DNA from 2 places in the Pseudomonas sp. GW822-FHT04C11 genome. Region 1 is predicted to be linked to the other one. Evidence: riboswitches for the same ligand, from Rfam matches in the RefSeq annotation. Region 1 holds a riboswitch; the other holds the start of a gene.
What was found. A riboswitch is a leader RNA that binds a small molecule or an ion and turns the genes downstream of it on or off. The one in region 1 is predicted to bind manganese.
Positions count from the first base shown of each region.

Region 2: it holds a riboswitch for manganese, as region 1 does, so the genes downstream of both, AC1RJ3_RS16095 (sodium:calcium antiporter) here and AC1RJ3_RS12630 (TMEM165/GDT1 family protein) in region 1, are expected to answer to the same signal.

Region 1 is NZ_JBXAMS010000006.1:240,028-247,873, reverse strand. Features, by position in the region: gene AC1RJ3_RS12640 (methyl-accepting chemotaxis protein) at 100-2,241, opposite strand; gene AC1RJ3_RS12635 (M48 family metallopeptidase) at 2,515-3,333, shown strand; gene AC1RJ3_RS12630 (TMEM165/GDT1 family protein) at 3,559-4,143, opposite strand; yybP-ykoY riboswitch at 4,232-4,355, opposite strand; gene AC1RJ3_RS12625 (methyltransferase) at 4,395-5,393, opposite strand; gene AC1RJ3_RS12620 (2-hydroxyacid dehydrogenase) at 5,427-6,392, opposite strand; gene AC1RJ3_RS12615 (LysE family translocator) at 6,681-7,310, shown strand; gene AC1RJ3_RS12610 (fatty acid--CoA ligase) at 7,456-7,846, shown strand, end outside.
Region 2 is NZ_JBXAMS010000008.1:277,841-285,686, reverse strand. Features, by position in the region: gene selA (L-seryl-tRNA(Sec) selenium transferase) at 1-241, shown strand, start outside; gene selB (selenocysteine-specific translation elongation factor) at 238-2,157, shown strand; tRNA gene AC1RJ3_RS16105 (tRNA-Sec) at 2,164-2,259, shown strand; gene AC1RJ3_RS16100 (magnesium transporter) at 2,320-3,339, opposite strand; M-box (ykoK) riboswitch at 3,416-3,590, opposite strand; yybP-ykoY riboswitch at 3,964-4,124, shown strand; gene AC1RJ3_RS16095 (sodium:calcium antiporter) at 4,143-5,150, shown strand; gene AC1RJ3_RS16090 (LysR family transcriptional regulator) at 5,154-6,077, opposite strand; gene AC1RJ3_RS16085 (ester cyclase) at 6,181-6,738, shown strand; gene AC1RJ3_RS16080 (LysE family translocator) at 6,799-7,428, opposite strand; gene AC1RJ3_RS16075 (cupin domain-containing protein) at 7,589-7,846, shown strand, end outside.

The DNA.
Region 1 (7,846 bases):
GCTCCTACGGTGCTGCGGCATGCCGTTTTATGCGGTCCGGTCACCTCTGTAGGAGCAAGGCTTGCCCGCGATAAGGTCCGCAGGACCTTCCGGCGATTTCTAGACCTTGAACTGATTGATCAACCGCCGCTGCTGCTCGGCCAGTTTGGTCAGGTCGGCGCTGGCCGCGCTCGATTCATCCGCGCCGCCCGCGACTTCGTTGGCCACCTGACCGATATTGATCACGTTGCGGTTGATGTCATCGGCAACCGCGCTTTGCTCTTCGGCGGCGCTGGCGATCTGGGTGTTCATGTCGTTGATTACCGACACCGCCTGAGTGATGGTCTCCAGCGCCTGCGCTGCCTTGGCCGCGTGCTGCACGCTTTCGTCGGTCTTGTTCTGGCTGTCTTCCATCACCCGCACCACGTCGCGCGTGCCTTGCTGCAACTGCTGAATCATCGACTGGATTTCTTCAGTTGCCTGCTGGGTTTTCTGCGCCAGGTTGCGCACTTCATCGGCCACCACCGCAAAACCCCGGCCTTGCTCACCGGCGCGGGCGGCTTCGATGGCCGCGTTCAACGCCAACAAGTTAGTCTGTTCGGCAATCCCGCGAATGGCGATCAGGATCGCGTTGATGTTCTCGCTGTCCTTGGCCAGGGTTTGCACCACGCCGACCGCTTTACCGATTTCCACCGCGAGCACGCCAATCGAGGTCGAGGTGTCGCGCACGATCTGCATGCCTTGGGCGGCGGCCTGATCCGCGTGGCTGGCGGCTTGGGCAGCCTGGGTCGCATTGCGCGCCACGTCCTGGGCGGTGGCGGTCATTTCCTGCACCGCGGTGGCCACCTGATCGATTTCGGCCATTTGCTTGTGTACGCCGAGGTTGGTGCGAATGGCGATGTCGGCGGTGTGTTCGGACGAATCGCTGACGCTCTGCACCGAGGTCACCACTTGGGTGATCATCGCCTGCAACTTGGCGAGGAAGGTATTGAAGCCCTTGGCGATCGAGCCGAGTTCGTCGGCGCGGTCGCTGCTCAGGCGGCGCGTCAGGTCACCTTCGCCCTGGGCGATGTCATCGAGCATCGCGACCATCTGCTTCAGCGGTCGGGCGATACCGTGGCCCACCAGCCAGATCACCAGCAAGCCCAGGCCGGCAATCACCAGACCGACCATGGCCATGCCAAAGGTGTCGGCCTTGCGTTGGGTGTTCAGGTCGCCTTGCAGCTGTTGCAGGTCGGCCATGACCGCGTTCAACGGTAATTGCAGCAGCAGGGTCCAGCGTGCATCGGTCTGGCCGATGCCGAACGGCAGGTACAGCTCGATCTTGCCGTTGGCCTTGTCGACGTTATAGGTCACTTCGCCGCGATTGAGCTTGCCGAGGTTGGCAACCTGAGTGGCGTCGAGGATGTCGCTGACCTTTTCGCCGAACTTGCTCGGGTCCTTGGTGTAGGCGACCAGACGCTGGTTGCCGCCAATCAGGGCCATTTCGCCGGCACCGTTATAAAGCTTCTGGTTCGCAGCCAGGAGCATTTCCTGAATGAAGTTCACCGACAAGTCAGCGCCGACGATGCCCTGAAAGGTGCCGTTGAGCATGATCGGTTCAATAAAGGAGGCGAGCATGACGATCTTGTCGCCGACCTTGTAAGGCGCCGGATCGATCACACAGGATTTTTTGCTTTCCTGGGAGCACAGGTAGTACTCACTGGAGCGCACACCCGTGGACAACACGGTACGGTCGTTGACATCCGCCAGCTTGTCGACGCCCAGCGTGCCATTGTCGTTGCGAAACCACCACGGCAGGAAGCGCCCGGTGGTGGCGTCGATGCCGACGGTTTTACTGCCGATGTAGGCCGCGTCATTGTGATCCAGTGCGTTTGGTTCCCAGCCGATGTACGTGCCGAGAATCTTCGGATTTTTCGCGACGTTTTCCTTGATCAGGTTGATCAACTGCTCACGGCTGAGGGTGAGCGCCGGTTTGCCGTCGGCATCCTGGGAGCCGATCAAGGCGTTGACCCGAACCAGACCGCCGGCGATCAGCAGGGGCGCTTCGAGTTCGCGCTGGATCTGGCTGACCTGGGTTTGCGCCAGCCCACGCAGGCGTTGTTCGATGACTTGCTCGAATTGCGCCTGGGTCCGCTGCTGGACCATCTCCTGGGTTCGCGCGCCGGAAAACAGTGCATACAGCACCAGCGCAGCCACCACGCTGAGCACAATGGCGCCGGCAAGCGCGGCGACAGAAAACTGGATCGACTTGAATTTCATAAAGACTCCGCACGCAATATGACGTCTGCCGGGTTGTATCGGCGCACGTGAGGCGGTCCATGAGTGGTTTTTTTGCCGATGACTGTTTTTGATCTGTGCGGGTCGCATAGAGACAGGTGTCAGGCCCGGGTGTTCTCGGGGACAGTGTTTTATGAATTTATTGCGACAGTGAGGGGGAATGTATCGGTAAATGACGTGCTACATGTCTGTTGTATCTAGCGCTGATACAAAGCACCGCCTAGGATACGCGCCATATTTCCAGGGAGGCTGTTCATGAGTAAGGCATTGGTTTTGTGTGCACTGGGTGCAAGTCTGCTGCTCAGTGGTTGCCAGTCGGTCAACACCACCAACGGCGGCGCGGTGGGCGTGGAGCGCAAGCAGTACATGTTCAGCATGCTGTCGACCGATGAGGTCAACCAGATGTATGCCCAGTCCTACCAAAAGACTGTGGGTGAGGCGAGCAACAAGGGTGTGCTGGACAAGAACAGCAGCGAGGCCAAGCGGGTCCAGGCGATTGCCAATCGGCTGATCGCGCAGGCACCGGTCTTCCGTCCTGATTCGGCGCAGTGGACGTGGGAAGTCAATCTGATCAAGAGTGACGAGCTCAACGCCAACTGCGGTCCTGGCGGCAAGATCATTTTCTATACCGGGTTGATCGACAGCCTGAAACTCACTGACGATGAAATCGCCGCAGTCATGGGCCATGAAATCGCCCACGCCTTGCGTGAGCATGGTCGTGAAGCGATGTCCAAGGCCTATGGCATCGAAATGGCCAAGCAGGGCGCCGGTGCCTTGCTCGGGTTGGGGCAGGACACGCTGGCCCTGGCCGACACCGTGGCCAACTACGGCATGACCTTGCCCAACAGCCGCGCCAATGAAAACGAAGCTGACCTGATCGGCCTGGAACTGGCCGCCCGCGCCGGCTACAACCCGAACGCGGCGATCACCCTGTGGGACAAGATGAGCAAGGCTTCCGAAGGTTCGCCGCCAGAATTCATGAGCACTCACCCGGCGTCCAGCAGCCGGGTTGCGTCGCTCCAGGCAGCGATTCCGAAAGTCATGCCGCTTTATCTGAAGGCCAAAAAATCCTGAATCCTGAAGTGAGCCACAAGAGCTGAAGTCGTGCAGCTCTTGTGGCGAGGGGGCTTGCCCCCGTTCGACCGGGCTGGCGCTCCAGTGCGCAGCAGTCGCAAAGCCAGCGAGTGCGGTGTATCTGGCGGATCTCGGTTGCAGGGGTGAGGGCTGCTTCGCACCCCAACGGGGGCAAGCCCCCTCGCCACAGTTATCTACCAGGCAGTGACATGTCAGTCGAAAGTGTTACACCCACCCGCTGCTTTGCATCGCCTTGTACACCGCGACGATGGCCAGGATGAAGAACGCCGATGCTGCCAGGCGGCGGATCAGGGTCAGGGGCAGTTTGTCTGCGGCAAAATTACCCGCCAGCACCACCGGCACGTTGGCAATCAGCATGCCGAGCGTAGTGCCAATGACCACCAGCCACAACTCAGGGTACTGAGCGGCGAGCATCACGGTGGCGATCTGGGTCTTGTCACCGATCTCGGCGAGGAAGAACGCAATCAGCGTGGTCAGGAACGGCCCGAATTTGCGCGCAGTGCTGGCTTCGTCCTCATCCATCTTGTCCGGCACCAGGGTCCACAGCGCGGTCGCGGTAAAGCTTGCGGCGAGGATCCAGTGCAGCGTCGCATCCGAGAAGAAACTCCCGAACCAGGCACCGACAGCACCCGCCGCCGCGTGGTTGGCCAGGGTTGCAGCGACGATACCGGCGATGATCGGCCAGGGTTTGCGAAAGCGTGCGGCGAGAATGAGTGCGAGCAGTTGCGTCTTGTCGCCGATTTCAGCCAAGGCAACGACGGCGGTGGGAACGAGAAGAGAATCCAGCATCAGGGTTTTCCTAAGGGGCGGGTCGACACGGCTATGACACGTACAGCCTTCCCGCCCCGGGTAAGGTGTGCGTGTCATAGGTCTTGTCAAACCCTGCGATCCATCTGAGTGGACGCTTGGGTCGCATACGCCATGGTCTGAGGACCAAGTATGTTGACGTATGCCGGACGAGCATGGCGCTCGTGGGAGACTACTCCCCTAGGACGGAGCGGATTCTGCCTAGGCAAAAGCCATTCGGCAAGCGCTAATTTCTAGCCGCGCTTGGCCCGATAGATCCGGAAACCTTGCCCTTCGGCCTTGATCGCACACACACCGAGATGCTCCTCGATCAGCGGCTGATACTTCAGGAAGCTGTTGGCTACCAGGCGCAGTTCGCCACCGTTTTTCAGGTGTTTGGCTGCTTTTCGCAGCAGATTCTCCGTGGCGTGATAATCGGTGTGAACCCCGACATGAAACGGCGGATTGCTCAGAATCGCGCTCAAACCCATCGGTGCAGCGTCGATGCCATCGCCGGTCAGCACCTCGGCCTCCAGGCCGTTGGCCGCCAATGTCAGGCGACTGCTGGCAGCGGCGAACGCATCAACGTCGAGCAGGGTGACGGTGTTGTGTGGATAACGCCGTTTCACCGCCGCGCCCAACACGCCAGCACCGCAACCGAAATCCAGCAAGTGACCGCTTGGCAGTTTGTCCAGATGTTCGAGCAGCAGCGCGCTGCCGCGATCCAGTCGACCGTGACTGAACACGCCCGGCAGGCTGATCACTTTCAGTGGGCCTTCAGCCAGCGGCAGTTCGTATTCCTGCGCCAGGCTTTCCAGCGATTTGGCCTCGGGCGCATTGGCCACGGTGACCTGCCAGAGCTGGCAGTGGCGGGCGCTGTCGAGCTTGCGCGGTTTGCCGAAGGGGCTCAGCTGTTTGGCCGCGCCTTCGATGCCGCTGCGTTTTTCACCCACCAGGTACAGCTCGCGACCGGCCAGGCGCGAGGCGAGGGCATTGAGGATGTAATCGGTCAGGTCCTTGGATTTGGGCAGGAACACCACCGCCGTTTCAAATTCGCGGCTCGGAGCATTCACGCCAAAGTGGCTGCGCTCGGCAAAGCGTGCGTCCAGCGCCGCTTGATCACCTGCGTGCCAGCACCAGCCGTGAGCGTTGGGCAATTTGCCCAGCAAGTCATCGGCGGGCAAACCGGCCAGCAGCAACTCGCCTTGAAACAACTCAGCCTGACGAAGCAGTACTTCACTGCGCGGATCCATACTCTGCTCCTTGAAAAAAAGTGCGGCAGTTTATCAACTGACGACCCGCCGCGCTGTACCGCTGAAGAAGCCTTGGGCGTTTTCGGTCAGTTGACCGACGATCCGCTGCCGCGCCTCGCGGCTGCCCCAGGCGTTGTGCGGGGTGACGATCAAGCGCGGGATGTCGGCGGCCAACAGCGGATTGCCGGCGGTGGGTGGCTCGACACTCAGGACGTCGGTCGCCGCGCCGCCCAGATGCCCGTTGCGCAACGCATCGGCCAAGGCCTGTTCGTCGATCAGTCCACCGCGTGCGGTATTGACCACAAAGGCGCCGGGTTTGAGCAGCGCCAGTTCGCGGGCACCAATGAAGTTACGGGTATGTTCGTTGAGCGGGCAGTGCAGGGTCAGCGCGTCGATTTGCGGCAGCAGCTCATCCAGCGGCAAGCGGTCGGCGCGGGCCGGACGCCCAGGCAATTGGCCGAGCAACACGCGCATGCCAAAGGCTTCGGCCAGCCGCGCGACGGCGCCACCCAATTCACCATGGCCGAGCAGGCCGAGGGTTTTGCCTTCGAGTTCGACGATCGGGAAATCCAGCAGGCAGAATTGTTTGGCCTGCTGCCAGCGACCTTCAGCGACGGCTTTCTGGTAATCGCTCAGGCGGGTGGCGAGGTTCAGCAGCAACATGATCGTGTGCTGCGCCACCGACGGCGTGCCATAACCCTGGCAGTTGCTCACGGTAATCCCTTGGGCGCGGGCGGCGGCCAGGTCGACATTGTTGGTGCCGGTGGCGGCGATCAGGATCAGCTGCAGTTCGGGGCAGGCCTTGAGGGTTTCGGCGTTCAGCGGGACTTTATTGCTGATTGCCACGCTGGCGCCTTGCAGCCGTTCGACGATGTTGTCGGGCGTGGTCAGCGAGCGCAGTTGCAAGTCGTCGAAGCACTGCTGCAACCCACTGAGGTCGAGGTCGCCGAGGTCCAGTGAACTGTGGTCGAGGAATACGGCGCGGCGATTGTTCGTCATTAACTGTACCTTTTGCGCAGGAGTCTGAAGGCGTACTCTGCCGAGCCTACCAGATGAAACAAGTTGTTATGCCCTGAGCTAAAACAGACACCAAAACTGTGGCGAGGGAGCTTGCTCCCGCTCGAGTGCGCAGCAGTCGCAAAGCCGCCAACGCGGTACACCTGACGAAACGCGGTTGCAGGGTTCAGGGCTGCTTCGCAACCCAGCGGGAGCAAGCTCCCTCGCCACCGGTATGATGTTTGACCAAGAAATCTTCGATTGATCGGCCTGGCCTAAAGGAGCCCCCCCATGTACTGGACAGAGTTTTTGACCGTTGCCCTGATTCACCTGCTTGCCGTGGCAAGCCCTGGTCCGGACTTTGCCGTGGTGGTGCGTGAGGCCGTGACCCACGGTCGTCGCGCCGGGACCTGGACGGCGCTGGGTGTCGGCTCGGCGATTTTCCTGCACGTGGGCTACTCGTTGCTCGGTATCGGCCTGATCGTCTCGCAGTCGATCATGCTGTTCAACGCGCTGAAATGGCTGGCGGCCGCCTACCTGCTGTACATCGGCTTCAAGGCGCTGCGCGCGCAGCCGGCGAAACCTGCCACTGAAAACCTGCACAAGGAAGCCGGCGAGCGCACCGCACGCGGCGCATTTACCTCAGGTTTCGTGACCAACGGCCTGAACCCCAAAGCCACGCTGTTTTTCCTGTCGCTGTTCACCGTGGTGATCAACCCGCACACACCGCTGGCGATTCAGGCCGGTTACGGCGTTTACCTGGCGGCAGCCACCGCGATCTGGTTCTGCCTGGTGGCAATGCTGTTCAGCCAACAGCGCGTACGGGCCGGTTTTGCCCGCATGGGCCACTGGTTCGACCGCACGATGGGCGTGGTGCTGATCGCCATCGGCGTGAAGCTGGCCCTGACCGAGATGCATTGATCCACTCTCGGAAACAAATGCTGGCGCAAAGCTAGCATTTGTACGGCTCTGCAAATCATCCCTTTGGCTGATTTAGCTGGCGCTCCGGCTGACTAAAGTGCTTATCTTTTCAGTCACGACCGTGTAGTCAGATAAAGGGATGCTTATGTTGGAGACGCGCGTTATTCCGCCAGCCGAAGGCGCTTATCAATACCCGCTGTTGATCAAGCGGCTGCTGATGTCCGGCAGCCGTTACGAGAAAACCCGCGAGATTGTCTACCGCGACCAGTTGCGCTACAGCTACCCGACCCTCATCGAGCGTGTCGCGCGGCTGGCCAACGTGCTCACGGCGGCCGGGGTCAAGGCCGGGGATACCGTGGCCGTGATGGACTGGGACAGCCATCGCTACCTCGAATGCATGTTTGCCATCCCGATGATCGGTGCGGTGATCCACACCATCAACGTGCGCCTGTCGCCCGAACAGATTCTCTACACCATGAACCACGCCGAGGACCGCTTCGTGCTGGTCAACAGTGAGTTCGTCGGGCTGTACCAGG
Region 2 (7,846 bases), on a different contig from region 1:
TAGTGGTAGCCAACCGATTGCGCGCTTGCCAAGCGCTGCCTTGTGTCTGCGTCCGCAGGTGTCGAAACGCTTGCGTGGTCGGCAACTGCATGGCCTGGAAGCGGCTTTTCGAGCCTTGCCCATTCCGGTGCTCGGTCGCATCGACGACGATGCGCTGTGGCTGGATCTGCGCCAACTGGACGACGAAGCAGCCTGGCTCGCTCAACTCGAGCTGCTGCAAGGAGTGGGGGAGGCAAGGTGATCGTCGGCACCGCTGGACACATTGACCACGGCAAAACGGCAATGCTCAAGGCCTTGACGGGACAGGCCGGCGATCGCCACCGGGAAGAACGCGAACGCGGTATCACCATCGACCTGGGCTTCCTTTATGCGCCGCTGGAACCTGGGGCGGACATGACCGGTTTTATCGACGTGCCGGGGCATGAGCGCTTCATCCACAACATGCTCGCCGGCGCTCAGGGCATTGATCTGGTGTTGCTGGTAGTGGCCGCCGATGACGGGGTCATGCCCCAGACTCGCGAGCACTTGGCGATTGTCGAACTGCTGGGGATTCCAAAGGCGCTAGTGGTGATCAGTAAAATCGACCGGGTCGAGCCGGCACAGGTGCAGTCGGTACACGCCCAGGTCGCCGCGTTGCTGGCGCCGGGGCCGTATTGCGGCGCGCCGCAGTTCGCCGTGTCGAGCCTGACCGGGGAGGGCGTTGAAGCCCTGCGCCAGGCATTGTTGACCGCCCAGCATGAGGTCCGGCAGCGTAGCGCCAGCGGAGGATTCCGTCTGGCAATCGACCGCGCTTTCAGCGTCGCCGGCGCCGGTATTGTGGTCACCGGCACAGCGCTGGCCGGGCAGGTGAGGGTGGGCGACACACTCCTGCTGGGCCAGACAGGCAAGCCTGTGCGAGTGCGGAGTTTGCATGCGCAGAATCATGTGGTCGTCGAGGCGTGGGCCGGGCAGCGGGTGGCGTTGAACCTGAGTGCCGAACGCCTGGCCCTGGAACAGATCCATCGCGGTGACTGGCTGCTGGCCGAGTGGCTGTTCGCACCCACGCAGCGCCTGGACATCGAGATGCAGTTGCTGACCAGCGAACCACGCGCCTTCGAACATTTCAGCCCGGTGCACGTGCATCTGGGCACTCAGGATGTCACCGCCCGGGTCGCCTTGCTGGAGGGCACACGCCTGGAGCCGGGCGTGCGGATGTTCGCGCAACTGTTGCTGAACGCGCCGTTGCAGGCCGTGCATGGCGACCGTTTGGTCCTGCGCGACCAGAGTGCACGGCGCACCCTCGGCGGAGGACGGGTGCTCGATCCGTTTGCACCAGCCCGCCAACGTCGCGTTCCGGCCAGGCTGATGCAGTTGCAAGCGCTGGCCACTGGCGAAAGCCTGGAGCAAATACTGCCAGTGCTGCTTGCCAATAGTGACGCAGGGCTTGACCCACTGCGCCTGGAGCGGCAGTTCAATCGCCTGCGCAGCACCTGGCATTTGCCGGCAGATGTCCGTGTCATTGCTACCCGCCAAGGTCCGCTATTGTTCAACACTGAACGCTGGGAGGCGCTGAAAGTTTCGTTGCTGGAGCACCTGGCACACTTTCATCAACTAGAACCGGACGAACTGGGCCCGGACCGGGATCGCTTGCGGCGGTTTTCGGCCATGTCGCTGGATCGACCGACGTTCATCAGCCTGCTCGACGAACTGCTGTCCAGCGGCGCCATTGCCGTCAGTGGACCCTGGCTGCACTTACCCGAACACCAGGTGCGACTGAGTGAAGAAGACGAGGCCATGTGGCAGCAGTTGCAGCCATTGTTCGAGCAAGCCGGCTTCGATCCACCCTGGGTGCGCAACCTGGCCAGCGCCATTGGCCGTGACGAAGCTGCAGTGCGCTTGCTGCTGCGCAAAATGGCGAGATTAGGGCTGGTTCACCAGGTCGTCCGTGACTTGTTTTACCTCGACGCGTCGGTGCACCAACTGGCAGCTATGCTGTTGCAACTGGTCGACAACCATTCGTTGATTCAGGTGGCGGCGTTTCGCGACAGGGTAGGGATCGGCCGCAAGCGCAGCATCCAGATACTCGAGTTCTTCGACCGGATCGGCTTGACTCGCAGACTTGGCGACCAGCGTCTTATCCGTGCGGACAATGCCCTGGCACAGCGACCCGAGGGCTGATTTCAAGGAAGGCAATCGCGTCCGGTGGCGCGGCCGGGCTTCAAACCCGGTTGGGGACGGCAGCCGTTCCCGGGCAGGTTCGACTCCTGCTGCCTTCCGCCATTTTTTTCAAAAACAAGACGGCCCCGGCATCTGGCGATTCGGGGCTGTCTGGTGAGTGGCTTAAGCCGGCAAGTCGGTCATCACCAGTTTGGCGATGTTGAAATAGATGACCAGGCCGGTACCGTCGATAAAGGTCGCGATGAAGGGGGCAGAGACCACTGCCGGATCAATGCGCAGTTTTCTTAACAGCATCGGGATGATCGATGAGACGACGGCGCTCCAGATGGTGATGGCGACCAGCGTCAGGCAGACCACCATGGCGATTTCCGATCCCACTCCCAGCATCCACGCCCGAATCCAGGCCACGACACCGATGGCCAGCGCGATCATGAAGGAAGTGGTCACTTCCTTGCGCAGCACCGTGCCGACATTGCGCAGGCTGACTTCGCCCAGGGCCATGGCCCGTACCAGCGTGGAGGTGATCTGGGTGCCACTGTTACCGCCAGTGCCGATCAGCAAGGGAATGAAGAAGGCCAGGGCGATCGCGGCTTCGAGCTGCTCTTCAAATACCTGCAAGATGGTGCTGGTGTAGGCTTCGGCGAGAAACAGCAACAGTAGCCACGGCAAGCGCTTTTTCCACAAACTCCACGGGCTGGTGCTGAGGTAGGGCGTTTCCAGCGGCAGGCTGGCACCCTGGCGTTGAGCGTCGTCGGTGCCTTCGTCCTGAATCAGCGCGGCGATTTCTTTTTCATACAGCACGCCCAATAACCGGCCTTCGCTGACCACGGGAACGATGTCCACGCCTTTCTCGATCAGCTCGGGCGCAACATCGTGCCGGAGCTGATTCGGCGAAACCGAAAAGCGGATGGGCAGCATCAGATCGCGAACGCAAAGATCGGTGTTTTTCTCGGTGAGCAGTGTTTTCACCGACAGCTGACCATGCAAAGCGCTGCGCGGGTCGGTGACAAAGATGTGGGCCGGAATATCATCGTCCGGCAGTTGCTTGAGCAGATGTTCCCTGGCCTGGATAACCGTCATGTTGCCGGTCACGGTAATGAGCAGAGGGCTCATGTAAGACACTACTGTGTCTTTCAGGCGGATGTCCTTGAAGGTGGAAGGGGTAGCGCTTGCCATTGACATTTGAGGTAGTCCCCATAGCTGTTTTGACCACAAACAGATCTCACACAGGGGCGTAAACCAGAGAAGAGAGTGCAGAAAGCGATCTCCACGTCTAGGTTTTGGCACTGTACAACGTATCCGGGCCATGTTGGCCGGAAGTCACTTGGGCTAAACCTTAATCCGATAGAGCCTGTCTTAACCTTGGGCGTCTCTCGACGTCGTCAGATCAGTGACCTGTGTTTGTACAGGAGCCTCGCCGAACGAGATACTGCAACATTAAATAAACCAGGGCGATGCCGATCTGGAGTCGGGCAGCGCCGGTATGAGTTTGCTGCTGTTTAATGACCTCCTGAATAACAATTGCCATTAAAGGGTATTTGATACCCCCTGAAGGATTACTTCCGAAACAAGAATAAGAGGGATTGCTTTTGCTGTAACCCACTCGATGGATAGTGTTCAGCGTTCATTCAGAAAGTGATGTTGAAGGCCTTTCAAGACATAGCATGTTACAAACACTTGCACCAAACGTTTAAAGTGCCGCACGCTCTAGCTATATATGAGTTTGCAGCAAAATAATGAGGTTCAGAGTTTGAAGACTCGCAACTAAGCCGTTGACGCATTAGTACCTGATCTTTAGGATCGCCGCTCCCTTGGGGAGTAGCCGCCTTCGTTTCCGGAAGGGGTCACGTCAACATACTTGGCTCGCAAGCCATGGCGTGACCGGTCATATGACTTGGCAAGACCATTGGTGAAGATACCTGTCTGTGGGTCGGACGCGGGTGTCTGAACCATTGGCTCTTGTGTCCGGCCCCTCAGGTTTCCTCATGCATTCAATGCCCATGACGTTTGCGTTGCTGTTGGGCTCCGCGGTTGTCATCTATCTGGCTTGTGAATACTTCGTTAATGGCATCGAGTGGGTCGGTCGCAAACTTGCGGTCGGGCAACAAGCCACGGGGTCCATTCTGGCGGCCTTTGGTACGGCATTACCGGAAAGCGTCATCACGTTTATTGCCGTTGTGTTTGGTGACACGCCAGAGCAGAAATCCCTCGGCGTCGGTGCTGCACTTGGCGGCCCTCTGGTCCTGGCGACGATCGCCTATGCGGTAGTCGGTGTAACACTCTTGCTGTGTCGTCAGCGCCTGGCGAATACCGAGGCCATCCGTCAGGACTTCAAACGACTCAGCCGTGATCAAGGATGGTTCCTCGTCATTTTTGTTGCGAAGATTGCGCTCGGTCTTGTCGTGTTTGCCTACAAACCTTGGTTGGGTATTCTTTTCCTGGCGGCCTATGCGGCGTATTTCTGGAAGGAAATGCGCGGTGAGCAGGATGAAGAAGAGTATGAACTCGAGCCCCTGAAACTTGCGCCAGGCAAAGCGACTCCGTCGACCTCGGCGGCGGTGATTCAAACGCTTATTGCATTAGCGGTTATCTTTGCGGCCTCTCACTTCTTTGTCGGACAACTCGATGCCTTGGGCCCCATGCTGGGTATTCATCCTCAATTGCTGGCGCTGTTGCTCAGCCCAATTGCTACCGAACTGCCTGAAACGCTGAATGCGATCATTTGGGTACGCCAGGGTAAACACCGACTGGCCTTGGCCAACATCAGCGGCGCCATGATGATTCAAGCCACAGTGCCCACTGCATTCGGGCTGTTCTTTACGCCTTGGGCGCTGGACACGTCGCTGGTTCTGGCGGCAATCATCACCCTGATAGGTGTGGGCATCATGTTCTTCGCTTTCCGAAAGGGCATCATCTCGCGCTGGCTATTGGCATCGATGGTGTTGCTGTACATCCTCTTTGCAGTCCTTTTGAAGGTTCTTGATCTGGCTTAGCTGTCAGCTCAAGTAGTCTTCCAGGTGGCTGGATTCTTCTGCAAAGCGCTCGACCAGAAAATCCAGAAGGGCACGTACGCGAGGCGCCATGTACCGGTTGCGTTGATACACGGCATGTACCGGTGCCTCCGCAGTTCGCCACTCCGGCAACAGGATCTTCAAGCGACCTGCTCGCAGGTCCGGGCCAATATCCCACAGCGATTTCATCGCAATGCCGTAACCGTGGACCGCCCATTCTCGGGCGACCGCGCCGTCATTCGTCTCGCGAGCGTTTGCGAGCGGGACCGTATAGTTTTCAACTTTGCCATTGCGGGTGAAGCGCCAGTCGTTCGCTGGCCCGGTGACAGAGTTGAGGACAATACAGTCGAAACGCTCCAGATCCCGTGGGTGTTCGAGGGCGCCGTGCTTTGCCAGATAGTCGGGCGACGCGCACAACACGCGCCGGTTGGGTGCCAGGGGCCGGGCAACGAAGGAACTGTCCGGCGGCACACCGAATCGGATGGCGAGATCAATATCGTCTTGCAACAAATGCGACAGCGAATCCGACAGCACCAACGCGAACTTCACCTCGGGGTATTGGGTGTTGAACTGGTCAAGCCAATCCTTCAGCACATTGCGACCGAAATCCGAGGTTGCGGAAATTCGCACCTTGCCTCCCACGACGCTTTTCCCAGCCTGTAGAAAGGCATGGCCATCGTCGAGTGCCTGGAGTGCCTGCTGACAATAGGCCAAATACGCCAGCCCCTCATCCGTCAAGCGCAGGTGGCGTGTCGTGCGCTCGAACAGACGCGTATGCAACACCGACTCGAGCTTGACCAGGCGCGCACTGGCGGCAGCGGGGGATAGTCCGAGTTTGCGACCAGCGGCCGACAAACCGCCCAGATTGGCTGCTTCGACAAACAGCCGGATGTCGCCCAGGTAGTCCATGATATTTCGATATTTTTTGAAAGTGATTCAAATAGTACGTCAATTATCAAATTAGCTGGAACTGCTCAGAATGGCGACATCAATCAACGATTGGAGACTCCTGATGTCACTTTTCCCCGTTGCACGCCTGACCCACGCACGTTGCTGGTTGCTCTCTTCCCTGGTCGCCATCGCGGTAAGCCCCGTCTTCGCCGCGACCGATCCGCTCGTCCAGCCCCGCACGGTGATCGTCGACCATAGCCTTGCGAAGGCGCAGGCCGACGCGCAGATCCTGGCCGCACGCCGTTACGGCACGTTCTGGACCACCGGCGACGAAGCGCTCGCTCGCGCCGCCCTGGCACCCGACTTCAAGGATTCGACACTGCCGCCAGGTCGCCCCCAAGGCATTACCGGACCGATCGCGGCATCGAAAACCATGCACGCGGCGATTCCTGATATCCAGTGCGAAGTGGAACAGATGATGGTGGTCGGCGACCGGGTCATCGCGCATTTGCGTTTCACCGGTCACTTTACCGGCCAGTTCAAGGGCGTTCAGGGCACAGGGCAGACGATCGACTTCATCGCGACGGACATCTACCGCGTCGTCGAGGGTCGTATCGCCGAGAACTGGCACCTCGAAGATAACCTGACCCTGCTGCAACAGCTCGGCATGGTGAAGTAAGGGGATCAGGAGATCGTTGCGCGTGGCCATGAAGCAGTCGGACACGCGCTCACTTGAACATCAATGCGACGGGTTGCGCCGGTACAAGGTCAGGCCCAGCGCGAGTAGAGCCAGCATTCCGGCACAGCTGCGGTTGATCCACTGCATGACTTGCGAGGAAAACCGGCGCATGGCAAGCCGTCCACCAAACGCGTACATGCTCATCATCACGCAGTCGACCAAGGCACTGGTTATGGCAAGGAGCACGTACTGCTGGGCGACGGGTTCAGAGGGGCGGATGAACTGCGGTAGAAAGGCCGCAAAGAACAACAAACCCTTGGGATTGGACAAGCCAACCAGGAGTGCTCGCAGGAAGGCCGACCTCCCGGTTGCCGCGCTCGGCGTGTACGCCTCGGAGAGCGCCCGTGTCGGCGCGTGCCAGAGTACCCATGCCAGATAGAGCAGATAGGCGGCACCTACCCATTTCACCAGGATGAACAACTGCTCAGAGGCTTGAAGCAAGGCGCCCAGACCGCAGCCCACCGCACCAATCAATATAAGATCCGACAATGCCGCGCCTGCCATGCCAAAGGACGCCACCCGCATACCTTTAGAGGCACCATTACTCAGCGCCAGGAGCATTGAGGGTCCCGGCGTCATCATGACCACGCTTACCGTAATGATGTAGAGGAAAAGAGTAGATGCATCCATCGTGTAAGAATCCAGTGTTCGTGCTGTTGGGTTGGGGTAAGGCGAATACAGCTAACGGCATCAGCAAAGTTATGGCCCGAAGCGTTACGATAGGATACCCGGTTAACCTTTTGGGGGCCTACTTCCAGTTAGTCCCTGTCTGCACAGAGAGGAGAACACGATGAGTCGCGAACAGGTAGCACCCGTGACGAAAGGTGTGGCGGTGAAGTTACTTGCCACCGTTGACCTGGGTCCTGAGATCGAGGGCATGGCAGGGCGTCAGCTTAGAATGCGTATGGTGACCATCGAGCCTGGAGGCGTCTTCGGGCCGGTTCACAACCATAAAGACCGACCTGGCATCGTCTACATTCTGCAAGGCACGATCACTGACCATCGAAATGGAGTCGCCACGGACTATGGACCCGGAGTGGGCTGGCCC